3 regions of the Paenibacillus sp. FSL P4-0127 genome follow, and region 3 is predicted to be linked to each of the others. Evidence: riboswitches for the same ligand, from Rfam matches in the RefSeq annotation. Region 3 holds a riboswitch; each other region holds the start of a gene.
The links. Region 3 has a riboswitch for cyclic di-AMP ahead of NYE74_RS10290 (TrkH family potassium uptake protein). Riboswitches for the same ligand answer to the same signal wherever they lie in the genome.
Positions count from the first base shown of each region.

Region 1: linked by a shared signal. The riboswitch ahead of NYE74_RS20070 (3D domain-containing protein) and the one ahead of NYE74_RS10290 (TrkH family potassium uptake protein) in region 3 are both predicted to bind cyclic di-AMP.
Region 2: linked by a shared signal. The riboswitch ahead of NYE74_RS26980 (APC family permease) and the one ahead of NYE74_RS10290 (TrkH family potassium uptake protein) in region 3 are both predicted to bind cyclic di-AMP.

Region 1 covers NZ_JBBOWY010000001.1:4,435,181-4,438,458, reverse strand. Annotated here, with positions in the region: gene NYE74_RS20075 (transposase) at 335-1,249, shown strand; cyclic di-AMP (ydaO/yuaA leader) riboswitch at 1,723-1,898, shown strand; gene NYE74_RS20070 (3D domain-containing protein) at 1,904-2,599, shown strand; gene NYE74_RS20065 (polysaccharide deacetylase family protein) at 2,679-3,278, opposite strand, start outside.
Region 2 covers NZ_JBBOWY010000002.1:85,392-88,669, forward strand. Annotated here, with positions in the region: gene NYE74_RS26965 (aminotransferase-like domain-containing protein) at 1-47, opposite strand, end outside; gene azlC (azaleucine resistance protein AzlC) at 159-872, shown strand; gene NYE74_RS26975 (branched-chain amino acid transporter permease) at 869-1,201, shown strand; cyclic di-AMP (ydaO/yuaA leader) riboswitch at 1,379-1,558, shown strand; gene NYE74_RS26980 (APC family permease) at 1,712-3,278, shown strand, end outside.
Region 3 covers NZ_JBBOWY010000001.1:2,303,959-2,307,236, reverse strand. Annotated here, with positions in the region: gene NYE74_RS10295 (potassium channel family protein) at 1-81, opposite strand, end outside; gene NYE74_RS10290 (TrkH family potassium uptake protein) at 105-1,448, opposite strand; cyclic di-AMP (ydaO/yuaA leader) riboswitch at 1,515-1,684, opposite strand; gene NYE74_RS10285 (CPBP family intramembrane glutamic endopeptidase) at 1,968-3,278, shown strand, end outside.

The DNA of each region.
Region 1 (3,278 bases), 2.1 Mb from region 3:
GGTGCTTGAAGAAATAAATGATGACTTTGGCTCTATTGATTCCAGGATGACGGACTGAGGTGGCTGTCTATAGCGTTTGTGTCTTGGTGTTCCTGCCTTGGTGTTCCTGCCTGCTGCCTGCCTTTGCACGATTATCCCCTTCTTTCAGGAGCAGGGAGCAGGGGGTGGGGGTTAGAGCAAGGGTTCCAAAAAAGAGAGAACAAAAAAACAAAAAAAGGGGGAAAAAATGAGGCGGTTCAGGTGAGATTTTTGGCTTGATAAGAGAACGCGTGTTTGGTATAATGAAATAAATGGAATTTATGTTCGTGTATTCTTGATTCGGGGGCGAGCGAATATGGAAGTCAATACGGAAACGGAACTTCAACCATTCAGCAGCCGTTTTAACAGCGAGCAGGACTGCATGGAGGCGCTGATCGCGATGAAGTGGCCAAGCGGCTTCGTCTGCCCGCGCTGCGCTTACACCCGGTGCAGCCGTCTGTCTTCCCGGCATATCCCTTTGTTCGAGTGCGGAAAGTGCAAGCATCAAACATCTCCTTTGGTCGGCACGATTTTTGAAGGAACGCATCTGCCCTTGCTCAAGTGGTTCGAGGCCCTGGATTTATTCCTGCTCCCGGGCGGCATCTCGGCGCTGCGGCTGAGCAAGGTGATCCGGGTCACCTACAAAACCGCCTGGTCGATGCTGCACAAAATACGTCATGCCGTGGGGGAGTTCGATGCCCGGGAGCTGCTCTCCGGAGACGTGAAGGTGAACAGCGATCAGTATGGGCGTAATCCGTCCCGGTGTCAGCTTTCGCATCCGTACGCCTCGGCGGTCGTAGCGGGATGCACGGTCACGGAGTCGGGCGAGCCGGAGCAGGTCAAAATCCGCCTGGTGCCGCATAAGCGGGGAGGCGAAAAGAGGGCAAACCGTCGCGATCTAACCGTGTTTATTGGCGGGCATGTGGATGTCCGTACATCGGCGGTGCAGTTGTTCTCTCAGGCCTTTCGGCTATATGCGCCCTTGCGGAGAGTGGTGAGAGAGGCGTGGGAATCGCTGAAGGGTACGTATGGAGCCTTGGGACTGAAGCATCTGCAGGCGTACCTGAACGAATACACCATACGCCGCCGGCTGCGCCTGTCCGGAGGACTGCCCGGAGCGGAAGAAACGCTGCGGCAGAAGTTGCTGCGCATGTGTGTGGCAATTCCGGCGATTCCTTACCGCCGGCTGATCGCACGCCAACCGAATCAGTCCCTTGCGGCTGCAGCCTGATAGAAATGATTGAACGCTACGGACATTGCACAAACGGATTCAGACTGCAGCAAGATCACGGTTTTTTCTTTTTTTCCGTTGTCTTGCCCCATTCTCCCGTCAGGTCTGCTTCACTTCACTTCTCCTAAACCTTCTTTTCCCGAACCTGGCTAATGATCTATGAACAGATTTATTGATCTCGAACATATCTGCTTTTCCCAAGCATATCTGCTTCTCCCGAACAACACATCTTCTTCTCTGCTTCCTGATCAAACGGGATAATCGTGCAAAGCCGTCCGGACAGCGGATGTTAATCTGCCGACCACCCCACCGGCCTTCCCTTTCCTCAAGATTGGCTAGAAGCTTGTTTGTACGTTACAACATGATGAGTTGTTACTTTTTTTACATGATTCCATAAATAAATAATAGCGGCAGAATGCGGGTTTGCGCGTTTTGGATACTATTTCCTGTCCAATTGGTTACAAAATTGTGATATATTCAGATAGCCAAAACCTGCCTCGGCAGGTGCGGGGGATGATTCAGCGAATAACGGAACGTTAAACGAAACGTGACCGGTTTTCTTGGGGTGAAGCGCTCGCATTGGGCGCCGGGGATAATCCTTTTTCCCGAATCCGACAACTAACTCCGCAGGCGTATAAAAGGAGGAAGAACAGCATGAAAAATCTCTTATTCTCGAAGATTGCAAAAACAACGTTGGTAGCCGCAAGTTTGGCGGCGGTTTTACAGACGGTACCTGTGCACGCGGATGCGGTACATACGACGGAAGAAGGAGATACCTTCTATCTGTTGGCCAAAAAGTACGGAGTCGGCTTGGAGCAATTGATGAACGCCAATCAGGGGATTGATCCCGGCAATATATACGAGGGGCTGAAGTTGATGATTCCGGAAATGGAGGCTCCCGAAGCGAAAGCAGCGGCGCCGGAATCGAACCAGGCTCCCGCGGCAAAGACGATGAAAGCCGACGCGGTGTCGGGGCCGACCGTATTGCCGTCGGACAAAGTCGTCGAAGCCTGGGGCAAAACGTTTAATTATTCCCATACGATTCAGGTGAAAGCATCGGCATACTCGGCGGCCGCCGACGAAAACGGAAAATGGGGCGCGGTCGATTATTTCGGAAACCCGTTAAAGCTGGGCACGATCGCCGTCGACCCGGACGTGATTCCGATGGGAACGAAGGTACTGGTCACCGGATATAATCATGATGGCTTGCCGAAGCAGGCGTTTGTGGCCACGGCCAGCGATCAGGGGGGCGCGATCAAAGGCAACCGCATCGACATCTTCATTCCCGGCAGCGTCAAATCCGTCGAATCGTTCGGGTTTCAGGATGTCACCCTGTACGTGTTGAAGTAAATTCGTTTGCTTATATGTAGATCCAGTAAAGAAAGTGCGAGCGCTAGACCATTGGGTCTGATGCTCGCGCTTTTCTTTTTTATCTATACTTCGCCGTATTTAGCAATTCGGCCAAATCGACAAACTGGTAACCTTTGTCCCGCAGCGTTTGGATAATGTCCGGCAAAGCTTGGATCGTACCGTTTAAATTGGATCCTACTCCGCCGCCGGCATGAAAAAGAACGATCGAACCGGGCTCTATGGCGCCGAGCACGTTGTTTTCGACCTTGGATTTGTTCAGCCCTTTCCAATCCAGCGAATCCACGTTCCAGTTGACGATGGTGTAGCCGTTTTGCTTTGCCCATTTAATTTGCGGCTCCCGGATTTCGCCGTAAGGAGGACGGATCAGCTTGGGCCGGTACCCGGCGGTTTGCTGAATGATTTTTTCCGTACGCAAAATTTCCGTTTGAAATTGCTTGAGCGACCGTTTTCCGAAATTCGGGTGGCCAAAGGAGTGATTGCCGATCAGGTGGCCTTCCCGGCGTATCCGTTTTACCAGGGCAGGGAATTTTTTGGCCCGGTTGCCGACAATAAAAAAGGTCGCCTTCACACCTTCCTTCTGTAAAATGTTTAAAATTTGCGGTGTAAATCTCGGATCCGGCCCGTCGTCAAACGTCAGCGCCACTTGCTTGACCTCAGG
Region 2 (3,278 bases), on a different contig from region 3:
TCGGGTTTCCATGACATGGGGTAATCGGTGAAGGAATTGATCGGCATATTTGCACACCTCACAAAATTGTAATCCATACAATTATATCGTTGATTGTATGGATTTGCACTGCTAAAATGGCATGGATAAGTAATCGTACGAGGAGATGCAAGTAAATCATGACTAACAGAAGCGAACTTCAATTGGCGTTTCGTGCCGCCTTTCCTGCTACGATCCCCATTTTGGCAGGCTTTTTATTCTTGGGGATTGCCTACGGCATCTTTATGAACATATCGGGATTTGGGGCAGGGTATGCTTTCCTGATGAGCCTGCTTATTTTTGCCGGGTCGATGGAATTTGTCGCTGTCCATCTGCTGCTGGGCGCTTTTAACCCATTAGGCGCTTTTTTCCTCGCTTTAATGGTTAACGCGCGCCATCTTTTTTACGGGATATCTATGCTTGAAAAATTTAAAGGGAGCGGGTTAAAAAAGATCTATCTGATTTTTGGCATGTGTGATGAAACGTTCTCCATTAATTACACCGCCCAAATACCGCAAGGGGTGAATAAAGGGTGGTACATGTTCTTCGTTACCTTGCTTAATCACATCTATTGGGTGCTTGGCGCTACCATTGGGGGACTGTTTGGGTCACTAGTTCAAATAAACATGGAAGGACTTGAGTTTGTGATGACGGCTTTATTTGTGGTCATCTTCATCGAACAATGGCTGAAAGAAACAACACATCACAGCGCGTTACTGGGGTTGGGGCTATCTGTGTTATGCCTCTTTATTTTTAACGGGGACAACTTTATCATACCTTCCATGATTTTGATCCTCTGCGTGCTTACTTTGATGCGGAGGCCACTGGAAAAGAAAACGGGTGAAACTACATGACAATGACTTTATTGGAACAAGTGATTACTATTGGAATAGTCGTTTTGGGAACCATGCTGACCAGATTTATTCCCTTTATGATTTTCCCTCCGGGCCGGCCCGCTCCGCGTTATGTGCAATATCTCGGGAAAGTGCTGCCCGCGGCGGCTTTAGGATTATTGGTTGTCTACAGTATCAAAGACGTGAATTTTATATCCGGCAACCATGGAGCGCCAGAATTGATTTCGATGGCCATTGTTGCTTTCTTGCATTTTTGGAAAAGGAATATGCTGTTATCGATCCTAACGGGTACCCTGGTCTATATGCTGTTGGTTCAATTTGTTTTTTAAAATGTTTAAAAAAATAGCGTCAGTCATTAATAAACGTTGATTTGGAGAGCATTTTTGAATTGTAAGCGATTAACATATGATCTTTTGTATGATTCCGGCAGTTCACCTTCCTTACTCCTGCTTTACAAACTTTTACACTGAACGTATGATTTATTTTGTTTCCACTAAGAATAAATCAATTCATTATCGCTGAATTTCCTTAAGGAAAACGGGGGACCCGTTAAAAACTTACCTGCCTTTCAGGTGAGTTTCTCTTTTGGGGTGAATCTTGGCAGTTGATCCAGCGATCCGCCAGGTAGGGCGACTCTTGCCGCCCGAATCCGACAGCTAACCTCGTAAGCGTAGTCAGGAGTGGGTTGTATGACTTGTGAAGTTTAGCACAGGGGCCCCTGTGTTTTTTTATTGCCTCAAATTGGCCTATTTGCCCTTAATCTTCAGTTTGTATTTGAAATAATACTTATTTCTGCCGAGCAATATAAAAAAACAACGTAATTTAGGCGGTGACCCCCTGTGCTTTCTTATATAAAGCGATTTCTTATTGGACGGCCGTTAAAATCAACGGAACTGGGCGAACAGAAACTAAGCAAGACCAAAGCGCTGGCCATCCTTTCTTCCGATGCCTTGTCATCGGTGGCTTACGGGCCGGAACAGATCCTGCTTGTTTTAATGGTCGTGGGAGCGGTAGCCTATTGGTATTCGATTCCCATTGCTGCCGGTGTTTTGGTTTTGCTGGTGGCGCTTATTTTGTCTTACCGGCAAATTATTTTTGCTTATCCTCATGGCGGTGGGGCTTATGTGGTTTCCAAGCAAAACCTGGGTGTAATTCCCGGACTGATTGCCGGCGGTTCATTACTTGTTGACTATATCTTGACCGTTGCGGTAAGCGTTTCGGCCGGTACGGACGCTATTACTTCGGCTTTTCCGGGCCTTCATCCATACACGGTGCCCATAGCCGTAGGTTTTGTATTGTTAATTACCATTCTCAATTTGCGTGGTGTCACCGAATCGGCTACGATTTTTGCCTTTCCCGTTTATTTATTTGTTCTGGCCCTGGTGATTTTGATTTGTTCCGGCCTTTATAAAATTATGACCGGCCAAATTTTGCCGGAGTTACACGCTCCGCTTGGTTCTCCAGTGGCTGGAATTAGTTTATTCTTGCTGCTTCGTGCCTTTGCTTCCGGATGTTCCGCTTTGACAGGGGTAGAAGCGATCTCAAACGCCATCCCCAACTTTAAAGAGCCGGCTCCGCGCAATGCGGCAAAAACCTTGCTGGCCATGGGGGGCATATTGGCTGTATTGTTCACGGGAATTGTGTTTCTGGCTTATTATTATGGCATAGGCCCTCTCGCGGAGGTTACCGTGCTTTCCCAAATCGCGGAACACACTTTCGGAAGAAATATCATGTATTTCTTCATTCAGGGAACGACGGCTTTGATTCTTATTCTGGCTGCCAACACCGGATATTCCGCCTTTCCGTTGCTTGCCGTTAATTTGGCCAAAGACAAGTTCATCCCAAGAGCGTTTACGGTTCGCGGAGACCGGCTGGGATATTCAAATGGCATTATTTTCCTGGGGCTGTTTTCGATTTTGCTGATTATCGTTTTTGAAGGGAAAACCGAACTTTTAATTCCGCTTTATGCGATCGGCGTGTTTATTCCTTTTACACTGTCCCAGTCAGGCATGATGGTAAAGTGGTTACGGGAAAAACCTCCAGGTTGGATCAAGAAATTTTTGGCCAATACCATCGGGGCCTTGATCAGTCTGTTGGTCAGCGTGGTGTTTTTCATCACCAAGTTCCATAATGTCTGGCCGGTCCTTATCTTTTTACCTTTAATTATTTACTCCTTTTATCGGATTCATAAGCACTACGAAGCGATTGCGGAGCAGTTGAGAATTTCAACTTGCGAGCGGGCTATACCGATCGAAGGAAACGTGGTGATCGTACCCGTTGCAGGAATCACGCGCGTGGTGGAGAATTCGCTGAACTATGCCAAGTCCCTGTCCCCGTATCAAATCATTGCGGTGCACGTCCCTTTTGAGAAGGCGGACGAAGCGGTGTTTGAAGAGAAGTGGAAAA
Region 3 (3,278 bases):
ATACCCGAGGTCCATCAACTCCAGAGCCAGGCTGGAGCCGAACCGGCCCAGTCCGATGACTACAAACTGCTGCATTTTCATGTTTAATCTCAAGTCCCCTTATCTTATCCTATAATCATTTTGCCTTCCGGATGGCGGTACAATTCCTTGCCTTTCTTCGGTCCAAGCGCATAAGCTAGCGTAAGCGGCCCGAGTCTTCCGGCGAACATCGTAAAGCTGATGAGGATTTTGCCGATTACCGTTAGTTTCCCGGTAAGCCCCATCGTAAGCCCGACGGTGCCGAACGCGGAGGTCGTCTCGAACAGAATGCTCAGGAAGCTGGCGTCCTCGGTCGTGGACAGCACCATGGCGACGGCCACCACAAGAAATAAAGCGAGCATCGTGATGGTGACCGCTTTGAAAATACGTTCCTGGGCCATCCGGTAGCGGAACAGGACGAGGTCCGACTGTCCGCGGATCATGGAGATGACCGCGCCGACGAGAATGGTGAAGGTCGTCGTTTTGATCCCGCCGCCGGTCGAGCTGGGCGAAGCCCCGATAAACATCAGGATGATCATAAAAAATTGCGAAGCCTGCCGCAGCTCGCCGATATCGACCGTGTTGGCCCCGGCCGTCCGCGGCGTCACCGACTGGAACAGCGCGGCCCAAAATTTCCCGCCCCAGCCGAGCGGGGCTAGCGTCCGCGGATTGGTGAATTCGAATATAAATATGACCAGGGCCCCGACCACGATCAGCGCCGACGTCATCGACAGCACCACCTTGGAATGCAGCGACAGCTTGCGGCGGCGCCGGAAATCAATGATGTCCGACAGCACGATAAACCCGATGCCCCCGGACACGATGAGAAACATCGCCACGAAGTTGACGAGCGGATCGGCCACGTACAACGTCAAGCTCCGGTATTCGCCAAACAGGTCAAACCCGGCGTTGTTGAACATGGATACCGCGTGAAAAACGCCGAAGTACAGCGCCCGGCCCAGCGGCATGTCAAACGCCCAGCGAATCGCGAACAGCAGCGCCGCGCAGGATTCAATGACCAGCGAATACAGCAGCACCTTGCGGATCAGCCGGACGATCCCCTCCATCGTGTTCTGGTTCATCGCCTCCTGCAGGATCAGCCGGTCCTTCAGCGAGATTTTCCGTTTCAACACGAGCGAAAACAAGGTGGCCATGGTCATGAACCCAAGTCCGCCGACCTGAATCAGCAGCATGATTACGATTTGGCCAAACGTGGAAAAATAGGTCCCGGTGTCGACGACGACCAGTCCCGTTACGCATGTCGCCGAAGTCGCCGTAAACAGCGCGTCGACGAACGGCAGCGTCTCCCCGGCCGCACTGGAAATCGGCAGCATCAGCAGCAGCGATCCCAGCAAAATGATGAGCGCAAAACCCAACACCAAAATTTGCGGCGGGGAAAAGCTGATTTTTTTGAAAGACAATTCATTCACCCCATTGTTGTCGTGAAAAAAGAACAAAAGAAAAAAGCACTGGAAATCCAATGCCTTTCGGTGTTTGGTTCCTGTTGCAGGAGGCCTACGAGGTTAGCTGACGGATTCGGGCATGCACAGTTGCCCTAATCGCCCGACCAAGGCAGCCATACCGGCTGCCGCCACAATCGCGCGAAATTCACCCCAAAAAAATCGGTTCCCCCGTTTTCGAAATCGAAATTAGGCCTTAATATTTTTTCAATTGTTTTCATTCCGTTTTCGTCAAATGGATTATAATCCTTATTGGCTTCCACTACAAAGGTTCATTTTGATTAAAAACAGTGAAAAAGGGCTGGAAACGGCAAATCCCCGATCTTCTTGCCGTCCAATCTGAGCCATGCTAGGGTATAACGGGATTATTGCATCTTTTCATCATTTTTGCCTTCAACTGGCGTTGGAAATTCCACTATGTTATCTTTACTGTGATGTACTTCGCGCAAAATCATACTTGAGAACAAAAAATTTTAAAGGAGTTTTGTAATGTTTTCACCTATGAAACCGTCCAGCCGCAGGCTGAAGACAAAAACGCTTTGGCTGATGGCCCTGATCGGGTTGGTCATTTTCTTCATCGTCCAGATTTTTCCGACAACCGCTTCCGACACGCTGCAGATGGAACAGTCGGATGACGTCATCGCCAAATCGCAGGCCAGAACGAAAGCTATCGAATTTGCAAAGTCGGTGCTGAACATCGAGTTGGCCGGTCATCCCGAAAAAGCGCTCGTTACCTATGAATCGCGCTCCGATCTGTACGGTTATTTAACGAAGGCGGATTTGCTCGCCCCTTTCCTGAAGACGTATGACAAGCAATTTCCGTACGACGTATTTCGCGTCCGTTTCAACGAACCAAACGATGTGTTTAGCGCTTTGACCGTCGACGTTCACATGACCACCGGCAAAGTGGTCGGGTTCGAGGAAATCGTTTCCTCGAGCAATGCGAAAAAGCAGATGATGCTGGACTACGGTACCGAAACGCCAGACTCGCTGCGCACCTGGGAGGGCGATTTGACGCTGGAGGAGAAGGAGCGGCTGGCCGCGCCTTATCTGGCCGCGTTCGGCTTTGACCCAGCCCGCCTTGAGCGCGTGTCGGGCGAGGGCGATGTCGGTCTGCTCTATCACATCAAGGGGGATGAGCTCGGGGAGTCGCAAGCGACGATCGATATCCGCTACGAATACGGCGCCGTATCGTCATTCGAAAGCTACTTCTCCGTTCCTGAGTCGCATGCCGATTACGTCGCCGGGCAGACGCGGCTGGCCAACTGGCTTACCTTTGCCGGATACGCCCTGTTCACATTTGTGCTCGGCATCCTGGCCATCGTATACAGCGCGCTGACGCGGGCGCATACCACTTTTAAACGCGGGATTTTTCTGGCCGGCGCCTACTTCGTCTTGTCCGTCATCGGGACGGTCAACATGCTGCCTGTGTTTGAAAAGGACGGGCTCGATCCGATCGTGCTGACGGTAGGGTTCGTGATTCAAGGACTCGTCACCCTGATTCTTGCCGCCTCGGTATATTTCTCGCTCGTCGGCGGGGACGGACTGTGGCGGAAAAACGGCATCAATCTGTGGGCGCGGTCCAGGGAGGAAGGTTACGGCCGCCATGTGCTGACCGCGGTGGCCGACGGTTATGCGTGGGCTTTAATTTTGCTCGGGGTGCAGTCGGTTGTCTTCTTCATTCTGGAAAGAACGATTCATACCTGGTCGACGACCGATGCGACACAATCGCCGTACAACATGGTCTACCCGCTCCTGTTCCCGCTGCTCGCCTGGGTGGCCGGGATCGGCGAGGAAGCC